One region of the Aeromonas sp. FDAARGOS 1416 genome, then DNA from elsewhere that is predicted to be linked to it. Evidence: riboswitches for the same ligand, from Rfam matches in the RefSeq annotation. Region 1 holds a riboswitch; the other holds the start of a gene.
What was found. A riboswitch is a leader RNA that binds a small molecule or an ion and turns the genes downstream of it on or off. The one in region 1 is predicted to bind lysine.
Positions count from the first base shown of each region.

Region 1 (9,308 bases):
TCTCGGATGAGCTGCTCACCCTGCAAAAACCCATCCGCATTCTGGATGCCATCAAATGGCCACGCCATCTGCAGGATCGCTTTCTGGCAAGCGGTGGCAGGGAGCTGCCCGCTATCGACAGGCACTTCTATGATGCCCTCCCCCTCGGCTTCGATCCGCGCAACAAGTATCTGGAGCTCAAGGAGCTGCGGGACCGGATCCGCAGAAAACTGGGGCCACAGGACGATCTTGGCCGGATCCTGCAAGAGACGGTCGATCAGTACATGGTGGTGATCGAGATGCTGCGCCAGCGCGGCCAACCCGATTTTCAGCGTTACAGCCAGCTGCTTTATGGCTCTGCCAGCGATCACCTGCGCGGGGATCGCAAGACCCTCAAGGAGCTGGGCGCCCGCCTGTGCGATATCTTCTCCCTGCCCGGCGCCCGCCATCTGGTGCGCCCCTACCCCAAGGAGTTCGAAGGAGAGGCCGCGGTCGCCAAACTGCAGGGCAAGCTGTCGAGCTACTTCAGTGATGGCACTGTGCAGGTGAAGCTGAGCGATGGGATTGTCTCCGATGCCGCTGCCGGTGGCGACTACATCAAGCTCAACTCCCACGCCCGTTTCTCCGAGCTGGACTTGCAGGTGCTGGAGGTACACGAGGGGTGGGTCCATGTCGGCACCACCCTCAACGGTCGCCAGCAGCCCTATGCCACCTGGCTGAGCGCCGGTTCACCGCGGATCACCGCCTGTCAGGAGGGGCTGGCCGTCCTGATAGAGACCCTCACCTTCAGCTCCTTTCCGGATCGGGCCAAGCGCATCTCCGATCGGGTGATGGCCATCGACATGGCCGAGCGCGGCGCCGATTTTATCGAGGTGTTTCAGCATTTCGTGCAGCAGGGCACCAGCGAGCACGACGCCTACAAGATCACCCAGCGGGTCTTTCGTGGCGGCATGGTGGGCGGCGGTGCCTGCTTTACCAAGGATCTCTCCTACGTGCGTGGCTATGTGGAGACGGTCAACTTCATCCGCAGCGCCGTGCTGGAAGGGGTGCCCGAGATCCTGCCAATGCTTTTTGTCGGCAAGGTGACACTGGATGACATTCCGGTGCTCTATCAGCACTATCTGGAGGGGCTGATCGCCGCTCCCCACTATTTGCCACCGATGTTTCGCGATCTCACCGGCCTCTATGTCTGGTTCGGCTTTGCCTCCGGCATGTCGCTGGTGGATATCGGCCGGGTACAGCACCATTTCCGCCAGCTATTTCAACGCCTGCCGGTGGCCGACCCCATCATTGCGCCGGTGGATATCGAGATCGACTGAACCGCAGAGAAGCAAGCAGGAAAATAAAAAGGGCGCCAGATTGGCGCCCTGCTCGACGATTCAAATATCGCAGCCGACTTACTTGTAGGCCCGACCTTCGAGATAGTGTTTGCGACAAAGCGATACATAGCGATCGTTGCCGCCGATCTCCACCTGTTCGCCATCACGCATCACCTGCCCCGCTTCGTTGACCCGGGAGTTCATGTGAGCCTTGTTGCCACACCAGCAGATGCTCTTCAGCTCTTCAAACTTGTCGGCCAGACAGAGCAGATGGTAGGAACCGGGGAACAGCTCACCGCGAAAATCGGTCTTGAGGCCATAGGCCATCACCGGAATATCCTGCTCATCGACGATGCGGGCCAGCTGGTAGACCTGCTCACGGGTCAGGAACTGGGCCTCGTCCACGATGAAAACATCGATATGTTTCTTCGCATGGCGCGCTTTCACCATTTCAAACAGATCGCAGCTGTCGCTGAACACGTCCACCTTCAGTTCAAGGCCAACCCGGGCACTGATCACCCCGACCCCGAAACGGTCATCGATGGCTGGCGTCATCGCCAGAGGATGCATGCCCCGCTCCAGATAGTTGAAGTGCGCCTGAATGAGCTGGGTGGATTTGCCTGAATTCATGGTGGCAAATTTGTAGTGCAGTGAAGCCATGATACTGTTCCGAAACTGAATTTATGGGGCGCATGCTAACCAAAGCCCCTGACAAAACCAAGGGGCCCGCGGGCCCCTTGCTCTATAAATGTTACGCGGTGGCCAGCACTGGCCGCGCTTTGGCCTTTTTCAGGTGATAGCCGGTAAAGAGCACGAACCAGAGGGCACTGACACTGAAACCGGCCAGGCTGGAGTGCATCAAGCCCATCGCCAGGTAACCGATGGCCGCGCCGAAGGCGATGGCCAGTGCATAGGGCAGCTGGGTCATCACGTGATCGATGTGATGGCAACCGGCACCGGTGGCAGAGAGGATGCTGGTGCTGGAGATGGGTGAGCTGTGATCCCCGAACACCGAGCCAGCCAGTACCGCAGCCAGCATCGGCAGCATCAGGCTGATGTCGCTGGCGGCGGCCATGTCACCGGCCAGCGGCAGCATGATGCCGAAGGTACCCCAGCTGGTACCGGTAGCAAACGCCATGGCACAGGAGAGGATAAAGACCACGGCAGGCAGCACTTCGATCGGCAGGTTGCCGTTAGCCAGCGAAGCCAAGTACTTGCCGGTCTCCACGTCGCGCACCACGGCACCTATGGTCCAGGCAAACAGCAGGATGTTGATGGCTGGCAGCATGGCCATGACGCCTTGCGGCGCGGCCTTGATCCAGTTCTTGGCTCCCAGCTTCAGGCGCATCGCCAGACCGATGGAGACCACCAGACTGCACAGGGCACCGTAGACCAGCGAAGAGCCGACGTTGGTATTTTCGAACGAGCCGAGCGCGCTGAATGGCAGCCCTTTCTCGCTCAGCACCGCAGCACCGGAATCAATCATGAAATAGATGGTGGCGGCGGTCAGAGTCAGGATCGGCAGTACCATGTCGATCATGCCGCCGTTGCTCTCCTCCGGGCTCTCCATATCCAGACCGATGGGGCGGCCCTTGGACTCATCCCACAGCTTGCCTTCCAGCGCCCACGCTTCGTGTTGACGCATCGGGCCGATATCCAGCTGACAGGCGATCACCACCAGCACCATGATCAGGGTGAAGACGGCGTAGAGGTTCATCGGGATCATCTCTACAAACGCCGCGATGGGGCTCTGCTCGGTCAGACCGTGGGCCGCCATGATGCCGCCAACCAGGGCGATGATATAAGCCCCCCAGGAGGAGATGGGCATCAGCACGCAGACCGGCGCCGCGGTGGAGTCCAGCAGATAGGCCAATTTGGCACGGGAGATCTGGAAGCGGTCGGTGACCGGACGGCAGATGGCACCCACCGACAGGCTGTGGAAGAAGTCATCAATAAAGAAGGCAAACACCATCATGCCAGTCAGGGCTTTGGCGCCCTTGCGGGTCTTGGCACGACGCTCGGCCCACTCGGCAAAGGCACGGGTCGCCCCGGAGACGCTCATCAGGCTGATGAGGCCACCCAGCAGCAGCATAAACAGGATCATGTTGACATTGTCACGATTGAGCGCGCCATCGACCCAGAAGATCTTGAGCACGGTATTCAACATGTAATGCAGGGATTCGAGGGGTGAAAACTGATTGAGCAGCAAACTGCCGGTGACGATGCCCACACCAAGGGACAGCAGCACGCGGCGGGTCATGATCGCCAGCGCGACAGCCAACAGGGGGGGAAGAACGGACCAACCGGAGTCGGCGAAATGACTAATGTCCATGATCTCTTTGCACCTAAAGATTACAGGTGGAGATCTACCGAGAGGATCTAAAGAAACAAAACCTATGGGGAGGTCATACTCCTCAGCCCCTTCAGGTAGCGCTCCATAGTGGATGACTATGGCAGTCCTGCACCTATTAGATGCAGAACCAGCAGCCCGGTATGATGGCCTGGCCACTTCGGCGCTGACTCCTTTCCTTGTGCATCACAGGCATCACCCTCCGCACAAATACTCATAGGCAGCGCGCCTCTACTTAAAGGTATTCGCCGCACATTTTATCGAGATGGCAGCTTATAGCAAGTTTTTTGATTAAATAGTCACGATAAACATATCAAGGTCGAAAAATGGTAGTCAAATGATGCAACAACGCCAGCTTTGGCGCTATTTTCACCTACTACGGCTTCATTGGCATCCAATCACCAAGCCTATTGCTGGCCATATTAAATATCTATATTGATGTTCCCCACGGATATTATATTTAACCCGACTTGACTTATTTAAATCACCAAGCAAGAATCAGCTGGAACATAATATTTTTCTCTGACTCGACGTGGTAACTCCTATGAATGAATTTTTAAAGGTACTGCTTAATATCCGCAGTCTGCGTGCGACCTGCCGCGAGCTTTCTCTGGAACAACTGGAAGAGGCACTGGAAAAACTCTCTACTATCGTTGCTGAACGTCAGCAGGATGAAGCTGCCGAGCGTCAGGCCCGTGAAGAGCATCTGCGGAAAATTAACGAATATAGCGAAATGCTGAAAGCCGCCGGTATTGACCCGGCAGAATTGGTAAGCGCTGTCGCTACCAACCCCGGCAAATCAGAAAAAGCCAAGCGGGCGCCACGTCCTGCCAAATATCGCTATCAGGATAATGGCGTAGAGAAAACCTGGACCGGCCAGGGCCGTATGCCTTCAGTCATTGCCAGCGCAGTGGCAGCAGGCAAATCACTGGAAGATTTTGCTATCTGACAGCGCTTGCGTTGCTAATAAAAAACCTCGCCAAGGCGAGGTTTTTTATTGCCGCTTAAACGTGAAATATCAGATAGCCGATTGCGGACGATCTGCTGCCTTGACCCACAGCACTTCACGATCCCCTGCCACGCAGATAAGATAGCGGGCAACGGTAAAGAACCAGTCACTCATCCGGTTCAGATAGGGCAGCACCTCGGGATTGACCCGCTCTTCCCGGCTCAAGGTCAGCAGCAAGCGCTCGCAATGACGCACCAGAGTACGTACCACATGCGCTTGCGCCGCGGCACGGGAACCACCCGGCAATATAAATTGGCGCAGCGGTGGCAATGGCTCGCTATAACGATCTATCTGCTGTTCAAGGCGAGTGGTCCAGGCAGCATTAACTTGCCAAATTGATTCATTCTGGGCGTCGCTGGAGAATGCCAACTCGCCCCCCAGATCAAACAACTCCTGTTGCAACAGCTGTAAATCAGCCAATAAGCCGACCTCTTGCGATGGCACGTCACAAATCAGCAAGCCAATATGGGAGTTGAGCTCATCGATATAACCGTAGGTCTCGACCCGCAAATGATCCTTGGGCAATGGGATACCATCGGCCAGCCGGGTCATGCCCTTGTCGCCCTGCCTCGTATATATTCTCATACCGACATCCTGTTAATAATGGGAATAATCATGGACTCGAGTCCATTGAGTTTGATTTCGTAAGCCAACGCCAGCGTCTGGCCCAATTTACCCGCCGGAAAACCGCTGCGCGCCATCCACACCAGATAGGGCTCGGGAATATCGATGATACGCCGCCCCTGATATTTACCGTAAGGCATCTTGTTAGTCAGAGTCAGCAGTACCTGTTCGTCGGATAGCCAATCCATATTAATCAATATCCAGATATTTATGAGTCTGGATTGAGAGTCGCCAGTTACGCGCGATACAGGTATCCATCGCCAATTGGGTGGCCCGTGGTTTCTGGCTGATCGGCTGCAAGGCAATGACCACGTCCGGGCGCAGGGTAGCAGTAGCGAGCAGCGTATCCAACTCTTCAATATGGTGCTCGGTGGCCACCGGATGCTTGATCTCGTTGGCCCGCTCCAGCGCCGAGACCAGCACAGGCAGCCCCCCTTTCATGCCAATTTTGGGGGAGACGGTCACCCAGGTCTGCTCATGGGTCTTGATCTCGCTGGTGCCACTGGTTTCAATCTGCACCTGATAACCCGCCGCCAGCAGAGCTGACGAGAGTTCGTGCAGATCGTAGAGGCAGGGCTCGCCACCGGTGATCACCACATGGCGCGCCTGATAACCCAGATCGGTAAAGCTCTTGATAATCTGCGCGGTGCTGAGTTGGCTCCAGCAATCGGATTCGTTGGAGCGATCCAGCACCGCCGCCTTACCCACTTCACGAGCCGGATCAACAACCCAGGTATGACGGGTATCGCACCAGGGGCAGCCCACCGGGCAACCCTGCAGGCGAACAAAGATGGCGGGCAGGCCGGTAAAGATGCCCTCCCCCTGGATGGTCTGGAAAATCTCGTTGATTGGGTAGTGCATCTCGATCACGGCTTGTTGCAAAAGTCGCGGATTATACCCCAAGCCACGGCAAGACGCAGGCTCACTCTGCGCTTTTCTCGCCCAGGCCGGTTTTCTCAAACAGTCTGGCCATGATGCCCGCCTTGTCGGCCAGATAGTTGTTCAGGCCGCGACGGCGCAGTTCACACGCAGGACAGGTGCCGCAGCCGTCACCGGCAATGCCGTTGTAGCAGGTCAGGGTCTGGTGGCGCACCGTGTCGAGGTGACCATAGTGATCCGCCAGTGCCCAGGTTTCGGCCTTGTCGAGCCACATCAAGGGAGTTTCAAAACGGATGCCGCGATCCAGCCCCAGCGACACCGCCTGATTGAGGGCCTTGACGAACTCGTCACGGCAATCGGGATAGCCGGAGAAGTCGGTCTCGCAGACACCGGTGATCACCGCTTCGGCGCCTACCTGATAGGCATAGATGGAAGCCAGGGTCAGGAACAGGATATTGCGGCCCGGCACGAAGGTGTTGGGCAGCCCGTTATCCTGCAGCTCGCAGCTGACAGGAATGTCGTCACGGGTCAGGGCAGAGACCGCCAGCTCATTGAGCAGCGTTACATCCATCACCTTGTGGGCGGCAATCCCCAGTGCACTGCCCAGACGGCGCGCGGTGTCGATCTCTGCCCGATGGCGCTGGCCATAGTCGAAGGTAATGGCGTGCACTTCATCATACCGGGCCAATGCCTGCACCAGACAAGTAGTGCTGTCCTGACCGCCGCTGAAAACCACGACTGCTTTTTTCATCTTGATAACTCCTTGGATTGTCACGCGCGGCGGCCTTCGGCAAAGTCCTGCCACTGGGTATTCAACCGATTGAACAGGGTCAGCAAGGGCGTATAGCGCTCCGGCCTCCCCTCCCACCGGGACAAGAGGTGATAGCCCGCCTCTATGGTAGAGAGGGCATCGGGAAAGGGTTTCTTTCGAATGGCATATTGACCGGCAATGGCACCAATGCCGATGCGGGGCAAGCGGGCCAGTGCCGGGTTGCTCTGCAACATGCGATAGGCTTTGCGCCAGGTGCCGTCAAGCAAGATAAAGGCGACGGATGCGGAGCTAGAGGATTCACTCTCCCACTGCTGGCGAAGATCGGTCAGCGAAATGGCATCCTCATCCGGCCAGAGTAGATAGCAGCGACGGGAAGGATCTGCAAGCAACCCATTGAGCCACTCATCGCGGGAAAAGTCCTCCCCCACATGGATCTCGCACTGTTGCAAAGAGGCCGCCAGCAGCGCCGCAGTCCCCTTGGGATGTGCCACCTCGTTGGGGTGCTGCAAGATGTAGAGGGGCGTGTGATTGTCAACCGGCACAATATAATCGCACAGGCAGGCTTTGAGGGCTCGGGTGCAACGTGTACAGTATCGACTGTTCTTGTCGTTGGACTGTTTCATGTTGTCAGACAAATCTGGATTGCTCTGGGTTATCACGCTATCTCTCACCAGCTTGCTACTCTTCTTTACCGTTCCCAATCTTCAGCTCTCCTTCGATCGGCCCTTGATCGCCGGGGGCGAAGGGTGGCGGATCATAACAGGCAATCTGGCTCATACCAATCTGTGGCACCTGCTGCTCAATCTGGGCGGCCTCGCCATCCTCTATAACCTGTTTCGCGACTATCTGGGTGGGGCTCGCCTGCCGCTGCTGATGTTGCTGCTCTGGTTGGCAGTGGGCTTGGGGATCTGGTGGTGGTGCCCGCAGACCCAATGGTACATGGGGCTATCCGGCTCGCTGCATGGCCTGTTTGTCTGGGGGGCAATGCAGGATATTCGCCACGGACGCCGCACATCGGGCTGGCTACTGTTGGCAGGGATGGGGCTCAAGCTGGTGATGGACTTTTACAATGCAGGAGAGAGCCCGATCGCAACCCTGATCAATGCCAGAGTACACATCGGCTCTCATCTTATCGGGGCCGGTGCAGGCCTGTTGCTCGGCCTGCACCGTGTATCACTGAGTGAGCCTGTTACGCACCAGCCAGCTCGGCATTGATGCTGGCCAGCATGGCGGCCGGATCGGCAGCCTGCGTAATGGGGCGACCGATAACCAGATAATCGGACCCCGCCTCGACCGCCGCTTTCGGTGTCATCACCCGGCGCTGATCCCCGGCCGCTGAACCGGTCGGGCGAATACCCGGGGTCACCAGCTTGAACTCATCACCCAGCAAGGCTTTCAACTCATGGGCCTCGTTGGCAGAGCAGACAACCCCATCCAAGCCGGATGCCTTGGTCAAGGTAGCCAGCCGGATCACCTGCTCGGCAGGGCTCACATCCAACCCGAGGGGGATCATGTCGGACTGCTCCATGCTGGTCAGCACGGTCACGCCGATAAGCAGGGGGGCCTTGTCGCCATAAGGCAGTAGCGCCTCTTTGGCGGCACGCATCATCCGCTCACCACCACTGGCATGCACGTTGACCATCCAGACACCGAGCTCGGCACTGGCTGCCACCGCTTTGGCAACGGTATTGGGAATATCGTGAAACTTCAGATCCAGAAAGACATCGAATCCCTTGGCCACCAGCTGACGTACAAACTGCGGGCCAAACAGGGTAAACATCTCCTTGCCTACCTTGAGACGGCACTGGGCCGGAGAGATACGTTCAACGAACGCTAAGGCATCTGCCTCGTGCTGATAATCCAGCGCTACCAGTACTTTGGGATCTTGCATCTCACATCCTATTGCTTGTTATTCACCGTCCAGACCACGGATCGGCTTGATGGAACCCCACTGGCGACAAGACGGGCACTGCCAGAACAGCGAGTGAGTGGCAAAGCCGCACTGCCGACACTTGTGGGTTGACTTGATTTTGATCTGCTCGCCGACCAGCTGTTGCAGCAGTTCGAGGCTCTCCTTGGCAGGCCCCTCTTCCGCACTGGCCAGCTGAAAACCCACCAGCTGGTAAAAACCTTTCATCGACGGATGACGACGCAGCTGACGCAACACCAGCGAACGGGCCTGACTCAGGCCATCACGCTCTTCAACCAGCTTGGCAAGGGCCAGGGTCACGCTGACACCGGCGTGATCTTCCACTGCCTTCTCAAGCAGTGGGATCAACGCAGGCGTGCGCCCCAACTGCTGATAGCACTCGAGCAATTTGGGCATTGCCTCGGAGGCAAAGTCGATATCCTGCTCGAACACCCGCAGCAGCTCCT
Region 1 is NZ_CP077301.1:1,057,815-1,067,122, reverse strand. It holds gene I6L46_RS04800 (flavohemoglobin expression-modulating QEGLA motif protein) at 1-1,298, shown strand, start outside; gene I6L46_RS04795 (thymidine kinase) at 1,377-1,958, opposite strand; gene I6L46_RS04790 (Na+/H+ antiporter NhaC family protein) at 2,050-3,630, opposite strand; lysine riboswitch at 3,719-3,890, opposite strand; gene I6L46_RS04785 (H-NS family nucleoid-associated regulatory protein) at 4,193-4,597, shown strand; gene I6L46_RS04780 (cob(I)yrinic acid a,c-diamide adenosyltransferase) at 4,667-5,242, opposite strand; gene I6L46_RS04775 (DUF3820 family protein) at 5,239-5,469, opposite strand; gene queE (7-carboxy-7-deazaguanine synthase QueE) at 5,471-6,142, opposite strand; gene queC (7-cyano-7-deazaguanine synthase QueC) at 6,204-6,911, opposite strand; gene I6L46_RS04760 (tRNA-uridine aminocarboxypropyltransferase) at 6,932-7,555, opposite strand; gene rrtA (rhombosortase) at 7,554-8,147, shown strand; gene pyrF (orotidine-5'-phosphate decarboxylase) at 8,122-8,823, opposite strand; gene lapB (lipopolysaccharide assembly protein LapB) at 8,842-9,308, opposite strand, start outside.

Region 2 (9,308 bases), 820 kb from region 1:
CCGCCGCAGATGCGGGTTATGTGCTGGTGATCCCCATCGGTGGCATCATCTTCCACGCTGCCGGACGCCATCCGCTGGCGGGGATCGCCGCTGCCTTTGCCGGCGTTTCCGGCGGTTTTGCCGCCAACTTCCTGCCCTCCGGCGGGGATGCGCTGCTGCAGGGTTTTACCCAGTCCGCCGCTCAGTTGCTCGATCCTGACTACATGGTCAACACCCTGTGCAATATCATCTTTACCGGTGCCTCTTCGTTGCTGATCATCTGCGTCGGCTGGTTCATCACCGAAAAGGTGGTGGAGCCGCGCCTCAAGCATGTGGCGCTCAACGAGGATCTGGAGAGTGCCGACGAGATGGGGCGCTACAGCGCGCAAGAGAGCCGAGCCTTCAACTGGGCCGGGTTTGCCATGCTGGCGGCTATCGTGCTGCTGGCTCTGGCGCTCTCCCCGAGCGATTCACCGCTGCGTGCTGCCGATGGCTCCCTGACCACCTTTGCCGCGCCGGTGATGAAGTCCATTGTGCCGCTCATTTTCCTGCTCTTTATCCTGCCCGGGATTGTCTACGGCTTTGTCGCAGGCAGCTTCAAGAGTGGCAAGGATGTGATCGATGCCATGTCGGCCACCATGAACAAGATGGGCTCCTACATGGTGATGGCCTTCTTCTGCGCGCTCTTTATCAAGGCGTTTGGTGACTCCAATCTGGGCACCCTGCTGGCCCTCTCCGGTGCCGAAGTGCTCCATGCGTTGGCGCTGCCCGGTGAGGTGACTATCGTCGGGATGATCCTGCTCACCGCCAGCGTCAATCTGGTAGTCGGCTCGGCCTCCGCCAAGTGGGCGCTGATCAGTCCGATCCTGGTACCCATGCTGATGGCGGTGGGGATCTCCCCCGAGCTGACCCAGGCGGCCTATCGGGTCGGGGATTCCGCCTCCAACATCATCACCCCGCTGATGGTCTTCTTCCCGCTGGTGGTGGTCTATTGCCAGCAGTATGTGAAGAGCACCGGGATCGGTACTCTGGTCTCCATGATGCTGCCCTACTCGCTGGCCTTCCTGGTGAGCTGGACGATTTTCCTGCTGCTCTACTGGGCGCTCGGCTTCCCGCTCGGGTTGCAAGCCCCTTACGTCTATCCGGCCCCTTAAGCTGGGTGTGCGAGGGTGCCTTGGGCTCCCTCGTTTTTTTCGCTATGGTGTTACCTCATTTTGGAGGTGCCATGAATCAGACCATCGATCTTATCCTTTCCCATCGCTCCATTCGTCAGTTCACTGCCGAGCCGATCGCCCCGCAGCAGCTGGATGCCATTCTCGCCGCCGCCCAGTCCGCCTCAACCTCGAGCTTTTTGCAGGTGACCAGTATTGTGCGAGTCTGCGAGCCCGAGGCGCGTCAGCAGTTGGCCATGCTGGCGGGCAATCAACCCTATGTGGTGCAGGCGGCCGAGTTTCTGGTGTTCTGCGCCGATTACCACCGCCACACCCAGATAGTGCCCGAGGCCCAGACCGGCTATGCGGAGCAGTTGCTGATCGGAGCCATCGACGGCGCCCTGATGGCGCAAAACGCCTTGCTGGCGGCGCAGTCGCTGGGGCTGGGCGGGGTCTATATCGGCGGCATTCGCAACCATCCGGCCGAGGTGAGCGAACAGCTCGGCTTGCCCCATCAGGTGATCCCGCTGTTTGGCCTCTGCCTTGGTCATCCTGCCCAGCAGCCGGAACAGAAACCCCGTCTGCCCAGGGGATTGGTGGTGCATCAGGAGCGCTACCAGCACGAGCAGGATCGCGGCCTGCTGGCCCAGTACGATCAGCAGATCGCGGACTACTATCAGGCCCGTAGCAGCAACAACAAGCAGCAGACCTGGAGCGGCCAGATCCGCGCCATTCTGGGCAAGGAGTCCCGCCCTTTTATGCTGGGATTCCTGCAATCGCGGGGCTTTAACCTCAAGTAATGGCGCTGATGGGCGATACTATGGGGAGGTGACCGTCATGGTCATCATCCCCTGATCCTGCAATCTCTCCCTGAGACCGGGGGCACAGCTTGGTGACAAATCGTGGGCAAGGGGGGATCTGCAGGCTACCTTAAGTGGGTAAGCTGTTGTAGGATCACGCAATTGGATAGGAACAGGGGTTTGGACATCCTATGATTTTAACTTTGGTATTGCTGTCTATCGGCGCACTCCTGTTTTTGGTTATCGCCTATAACGTGGTGCAGCAATATAAGCAGAAGGCAGAGGCGGACAAGCGTCACGCCGTTGCCAGACACAAGACGGTGGCCGACGAGACTGAAGAGGTGCTGCTGAACGTCAATCTGGTGCCTTTCTCCAAGAACATGGTGTTGCTGTTGCAGCACCGGATCCTCGATGCCTATCGCGCCATCGCCCAGGTGATGCCGAACAATCAGATCAAGCAGCGCATCGTTGATGTGCAGACCCAGATCAAGAATGTGCAGGAGAACTACAGCGTGCAGGATGAGGGTCAGTTCAAGACCCCGGAGTCCGATCGTCAGGCGATCCAGATGCTGCAGTTGGTCAAGAAGATGCGGGCCGTGCTGCGGGTCGAGCACAACAAGGGCAAAATTGACCCTCAGGGGTTTGCCCAGGAAGAGCGCCGCCTCGAGCTGATGCAGCTCAAGATCAACATCTCCAATCTGGTCAAGCGGGCGATGGATGCCCGCATTCAGGGCCAATATGGTACTTGCCGCCAGCTCTATACCAAGGGACTCTCTGCCATGGCGAGCGTGGGCGACAAGGATCCCTATCTGCTGGCCCGTGAAGAAGATATGCGTCAGGGGCTCAAGGAGCTTGAAGAGCTGCAGCAGCAAAATAGCGCGCAGGATCTGCAAAACATCAAGGACAAGGAAGCCGACGAGCTCGATGTCCTGTTTCAACCCAAGAAGAAATGGTAAGCATGTCCCACCCACTCGATTCCACACTGGGGCCAATGGCCCCATTTGTTTCTCAGCTGTTGGCCGAACTGGCCGCCACTGGCGTCACCATTTCCCGGCCAACGGTCGATCACTTCTGTTATCGGGCGGCTACCCTGCAGGAGTACCGCGCGCTATGTGCTGTGCTGGCTGAGGCGGGCTCCTTGCTGGTGGAGGGTATGATTGGCGGACGTCCCATCGCCACCTATCAGTTGCATCAGCCGCTGTTGGCTGGTGAGGTACAGGTACCCTGTATCGAGCTGGCTGCACCGAAACCGGGTCGCGTCCATCAGGCGGGGCTGGAACATATCGAGCTGGTGGTTACTTCACTGCAAGATCTGGTAGCGCGCTATCCCGAGCTGCCATTCAAAACCGGCAACATGCAGGATATCCGCAACCCCGATATTGGCCTGATGTTGCCCTCCGGCCAGATCAAGTTTCACCTGCGCCCGCTGGCTGAGGTGATCGCCGAAGAGGTGGCGATCGACGCTGTGGTCTCGGTGCCTGCGGATTATTTCGATCAGGAGTGATCCTGCGTTCAATGCGGTGCGAGCCTGACAAGGCTCTTGAATAACGCAGCAAAAGGGGTTACCGGTGTGACTAATACCAGTCAGTTAAGCCTGAATTATATTGTTTTTATTGGCTTTTTTCACACTGTGCCTCTGTGGCCTTGCCTTCAAGCCGCGGGTAACTTCGCTCCCTTCGTTTCGGTAACACAAGTGCCTTGGGGATGGAGTCGGGGGATGCGCCGCTACCGTTGCAAACTGTGTCTGCGCACCAACACCATCCTCTCCATGATCGCTTGAACAAGCAGGTGGCTAGTGAGCTTCATCTGGCAGAGCATGCGCACTTGCGGATAAGCGGTCTCGCCATGCTGGGTGCTGGGATTGGCAAACGCAGCGGCATAGTCTGGGGTATCGGGCATCAGCCACATAACATCATCGGCGACGATCAGTTTGGGTGATAGGCATGTTGGTGCTAGATCGAGGCGGTTTCGTGACTCTTGTCCCCGAGCTTCTGGTGGGCTTGCAGGAAGGCGCTGGGTTCAACAACGGGACGGTCACTGGGTGGCGACGCCCTCTTCGCCGAGCAGAGCCATTATGAGCTCGGGAACATGAGGTTGGAGAGTGACTCAAACTGGGCGGCATTGTTGGCGTGGAGGAAGTCGAGAGTCTATTCGATACGCATTAAAATCCGAAACCAAGCCAACTGGTTTCGGATTTTTACACATCAAGAGGATCGATCAATTGATCCTTAACTAATCGGCATCAACCTTGCGGGCGCCCTGTTGCGTGTTCGAAATTGCCTCGGTTGAGGATCTGTCCAGCAACTCCTGATGGAGGCGGTTGACGATATTGCCCGCCTCGCTCTCCTTGACCAGGAAGCAGAGGTTGTGGGCGCTGGCGCCGTAGCAGATCATCCGGATGTTGTGCTCGCGCAGGGCGTCAAAGACCTGACTGCCCACCCCGTTCACTTCGCTCATCCGGTTGCCGATGAGCGCTACCAGTGCCAGACCGGTTTCCACCTCCACCTTGCAGAGTTGCCCCAGTTCGGCCAGTACCTTGTCGCTCAGGATCGGCTCGCCGTTGCTCTGGCTGCCGGTGTGATCCAGCGTCAGTGACACGCTCACCTCCGACGTGGTGATGAGGTCGACCGAGATGCGGTGACGGGCCAGAATGCCGAACACTTCGGCCAGAAAGCCGTAGGCGTGGAACATGTTGAGGCTGTGCAGGGTCACCAGCACCTGCTGGCGGCGCAGGGCGACGGCGCGAAACAGCGGGCTTGAATCTGTGCTGGCGCGGATCCAGGTACCACCGGCGGCAGGATCCTTGGCTGAGCCGACAAACACCGGAATATTCTGGCGTACCGCCGGTTGCAAGGTGGCGGGGTGCAGCACCTTGGCGCCGAAGGTGGCCATCTCGGCCGCTTCGACAAAGCTGATTTCGGGGATCGGGCGGGCGCGGGTGACGAGGCGCGGATCCGTGGTGTAGATGCCGGGCACATCGGTCCAGATCTCGATACTGGCGGCATCGAGCGCTTCAGCCAAGAGGGCTGCGCTGTAGTCAGAGCCGCCGCGCCCCAGCGTGGTGGTGCGGCCATAGCCATCGGCACCGATAAAGCCCTGGGTGATGATGAGGCTGTCGCCAAGCTGCGGGCCCAGCGTCTGCTGGCAGAGGGTACGGGTGGTGGCCAGATCGACGGTGGCCTTGCCAAAGCGGCTGTCGGTGCGCATCAGCTGGCGCACATCCTGCCAGTGGGCCTTGACGCCGCGCTGGCGCAGCAGCTCGGTAAAGAGGCGGGTAGACATCAGCTCGCCGCAGGCGATGAGGCGATCGGCCAGCTCCGCATCGGTATGCTGGTGGGCTTGCTGGGCCATGAGGCGAATTTCGTCCAGCTGGCCATGAATGAGGGCGCTCACATCAACGGGGTTGCCGAGATCGGTCAGAATGGCCTGCTGGATCCCGGCCAGTTTGGCTAGCTGCTCGTCGCGGCCAGCTTCGTCCAGCTCCCCTTGTGCCAGAGCGACCAGCAGGTTGGTGACACCGGCGCTGGCGCTTAGCACCACCACCCGGGTGGCGGGATTGGCCAGCACGATATCGGCGCAGTGATTCATGGCCGGGAAGTTGGCGACACTGGTTCCGCCAAACTTGGCGACATTGATCGGGCTCATTGCTTACTCCTGTCTTATTTTAAGATTCCGGTTCCATCGGGCAAAAAAGAGAGGAGGAGGCTGAAAATGGCAGGAATGAACGAAGCTATCCCGGCCAGAAGCACTCCACCTGCAGAGCCCATCCCGTACCGCCCCTGACAGGGCGCGGTGGGGGATGATCACTACCGATGACAACCCGGGGGATTCAGCCCCCGCAGCCGACGTTGAGGTTACCAGTCTCCTCAATCGTCTCGGCGCTGCTCCCCCTGACCCAAGTTCACCGGACGCTGGCGTCCTCCCTTGGGCTGCCTGGGCAGCGCTCCTCTTCTGGCTCCACCAGGGCGGTGGAGTGCATTTAGAAATACCCTGCGTTGGATTGCACTGTCAATCGAGTTTGTGAAAAAGTTCAAAGTATCAGCGAACTCAACGCAGGATCAATGACTTAGGCAATGCTCTTTGACAAAACCTTGGAACGGCGCTGCCAGTTGTAGAGACGCTGGCGCGCCACCGGCAGATCTTCCACTTCCAGAGGATCAAAGCCCCGCTCCCGGAACCAGTGGATGGAGCGGGTGGTGAGTACGAACAGGCGGCGAATGCCGAGCCGCTTGGCCCGCTCGGCCACCTTGGCCACCAGCTGATCCCCCCGGTTGGAGTTGCGATAGTCGGGGTGAATGGCGACGCAGGCCATCTCCGCCATCGCCTCTTCCATGAAGCAGTAGAGGGCCGCGCAGCCGATGATGAGGCCATCGCGCTCGATGATGGTGAACTTGTCGATCTCCATCTCCAGTTGTTCGCGGGAGCGGCGCACCAGAATGCCTTCCTCCTCCAGCGGGCGAATGAGATCCAGAATGCCGCCGATATCCTCGATGGTGGCGGCGCGGGCCTGCTCGGCACTTTCCCGCACGATTTGGGTGCCGAGGCCGTCGCGACTGAACAGCTCCTGCAGCATGGCGCCATCATCCTGATAGCTCACCAGATGGGAGCGGGGCACCCCGCCACGGCAGGAGGCAATGGCCGCACGTAGGTAGCGGGCGGTGCCAGACATCTCTTCGCCCGCCTGCTCCAGCTCCACCAGCAGCTCTTCGGCCTGCTCGGGGAAGAGCTCGGAGATGGCTTCGCCGCGTCTGTCCATCACCCCCTGGGTGCTGCTAAAGCAGATGAGTTTGTCCGCCTTGAGATCGACCGCCACCCGGCGGGCCACCTCTTCGGAGCTCAGGTTAAAGCTCTCGCCGGTGACCGAACAGCCGATGGGGGAGATAAGCACCAGACTTTTCTGATCGAGCTGGCGGGTGATCCCCTCCACGTCGATGCGGCGCACCCGGCCGCTGTGGCAAAAGTCGATGCCATCATCCACCCCCAGCGGCTGGGCGGTGACGAAGTTGCCGCTCACCACGCTGATCCGCGCCCCCTGCATGGGTGTGTTGGCGAGCCCCATGGAGAGCTGGGCGGTGATGTCGTATTGCAGGCCGCCACACACCTGCTTGATGATGGTGAAGCTCTCGTCATCGGTGACCCGGATCCGCTTGTGGTACTGGGCCTCGATACCGGCGCGGGCCAGCGCCTCATCGTTTTGCGGACGTGAACCAAACACCAGCACCAGGCGTATGCCCAGAGTCTGCAGCAGAGCGATATCGCTGACGATATTGGCGAAGTTGGGGTGGCAGATGGCTTCTCCCCCCATCATCAGCACAAAGGTGGCACCCCGATGCACATTGACATAGGGGGTGGATTGCCGGAAGGCATTGACCAGACTGGGTTCGCGTTCACGCACTTGATATTTCTTCCATAAAAAAACAGCGATTGGCTCAATATATGAAAATTAATTCACAAATCAAGACTAAATATTGATTTTGGTCGTTTCTGGTCTACGAGGGGCGGCTTGGCCGTGCGGATCGGGAAAGAGTGACGGACGGTGCAGATGGCCGCCGGAGTGAGCGATGAGGGCCCGCCGGTTGATCCGGCGCGATAAACTGCTATCTTCGATGCTCCTTTTCGTCAGCTGTGTGATTTCACAGGGTTTTATACAAGGACAGAATTCATGGAACAGATTATTTCACCGGCAGATGCCCTGCCGGGACGACGCGAAGCGATGGTGATTGGTCAGCAGCATGCGGTGAATAGCAACCCCACTCAGGGGCCTTGGCCCGAGAACATGGCGATCGCCTGGTTTGGCATGGGCTGTTTCTGGGGCGTGGAGCGCCTGTTCTGGCAGCAGCCGGGCGTCTACTCCACCGCGGCCGGTTATCAGGGCGGCGTGACCCAGAATCCCACCTACAAAGAGGTGTGCAGCGGTCTGACCGGCCATGCCGAGACGGTGCAGGTGGTGTTTGATCCGGCGGTGATCAGCTACGGCGATCTGCTCAGACTGTTCTGGGAGCAGCACGATCCGGCGCAGGGGATGCGTCAGGGCGGGGACATCGGCACCCAGTATCGCTCGGTGATCTTCTATGGCGACGAGAGCCAGCAGATCATTGCCCAGCAGAGCATGGCGGCCTACCAGCAGGCGATGGCGGCAAGCGGTGACAGCCGTGCCATCACTACCCGCATTCTGCCGCTGGCGCCCTTCTACTACGCCGAGGATTACCATCAGCAATATCTGGAGAAAAACCCAGATGGTTACTGCGGATTGGGTGGCATCGGAGTCTGTTTGCCACCCAGCCTGAACCGCTGAACAGGTTTGTAGTCGATTTCTTAATAAAAGTGAAAATAAATGGTCGGAGGAGGGAACTTATTGCGACCAGTCGGGACTAACTAGGTAGCGTCCAGGGATCGGATGCAAAGTCCAGACACATTTCTTGCCTTGATAACCGCCTGATGAATGAACGCACTGGCGGGTTGAAAATGATAGCAAGCAGGGCTGCCCACCAAGGCGGCCCTTTTCCTTATCTGCTGTTCTGAAATCTTGCGTTGGGCGGGAAAACCGGACGGCAGATCAGCCGATGGCGCTGTCGAACAGGTTCTTGATGAGATCGATAAACTCGATGAGGAAGGTTTTCTGTTCCGGGGTCGGGGCGCGCAGCCAGACGGCGGAGAGCACCTCTTCCAGGTCGGCGACCACGGCGTCGGCCTCCTGCATAATGGCGAAACGCACCTTGGGATCGAGCTGGGGGTTTTGCTCGCAAATGGCCATCAGGTTGCTGGCAACTCGGCCACTGACCAGATCTTCGATGGTCTCTTCACCATCGTTCTGCTGTTGGGATTCAAACAATCCCAAACTCTCCACCAGATACTCGATCAGCGAGATATAGCCTTCACTTTCTACCACCATGGTTGCTGCCTCAATACAGTAACAATACGAAAATTAAGCGTATTTTAGTGGCTTGCCCTAGCTTGGCAAGCAGCAGTGCAGGCGATGGCGAGTAAAACTGACTCCGCCCCGCTCCACGCACTCCAGCCCGGTCAACGTAAAGCCATGTCGTAAAAATAGCTCATAACTGAAGGCGCTGGCCTCGGTGGTGATGAGGGTCATACCGAGCCCTCGGGCCCCCGCGAGCGCCGTGGTGAGCAGCAGATTGCCCAGTCCCTGGCGCTGATGGTCGGCGCTCACATAGAGCAGGCTGAGGTGGCCATCGGGGCTCAGGGTGACAAACCCGAGGGGCACATTTGCCTGCTCTACTACCCAGCCGTGGTGCTCGCGCAGCTGGCTGACAAAGCCCGGATGTTGTGAACCGAGGGCCCACTGCTCCACCTGTTCGGCGCTGTAGAGCTCGGGGCCGCTGCGTCGCACCGCCTGCTCAAACAGGCTCACGAGAGC
Region 2 is NZ_CP077301.1:1,874,585-1,883,892, reverse strand. It holds gene I6L46_RS08330 (AbgT family transporter) at 1-1,133, shown strand, start outside; gene nfsA (oxygen-insensitive NADPH nitroreductase) at 1,205-1,930, shown strand; gene I6L46_RS08320 (hypothetical protein) at 2,122-2,886, shown strand; gene I6L46_RS08315 (VOC family protein) at 2,880-3,434, shown strand; partial or broken gene I6L46_RS08310 (IS4 family transposase) at 3,695-4,092, opposite strand; gene lysC (lysine-sensitive aspartokinase 3) at 4,163-5,575, opposite strand; lysine riboswitch at 5,666-5,889, opposite strand; gene argA (amino-acid N-acetyltransferase) at 5,997-7,325, opposite strand; gene msrA (peptide-methionine (S)-S-oxide reductase MsrA) at 7,593-8,225, shown strand; gene I6L46_RS08290 (DUF3802 family protein) at 8,487-8,822, opposite strand; gene I6L46_RS08285 (GNAT family N-acetyltransferase) at 8,880-9,308, opposite strand, start outside.
Region 2: it holds a riboswitch for lysine, as region 1 does, so the genes downstream of both, lysC (lysine-sensitive aspartokinase 3) here and I6L46_RS04790 (Na+/H+ antiporter NhaC family protein) in region 1, are expected to answer to the same signal.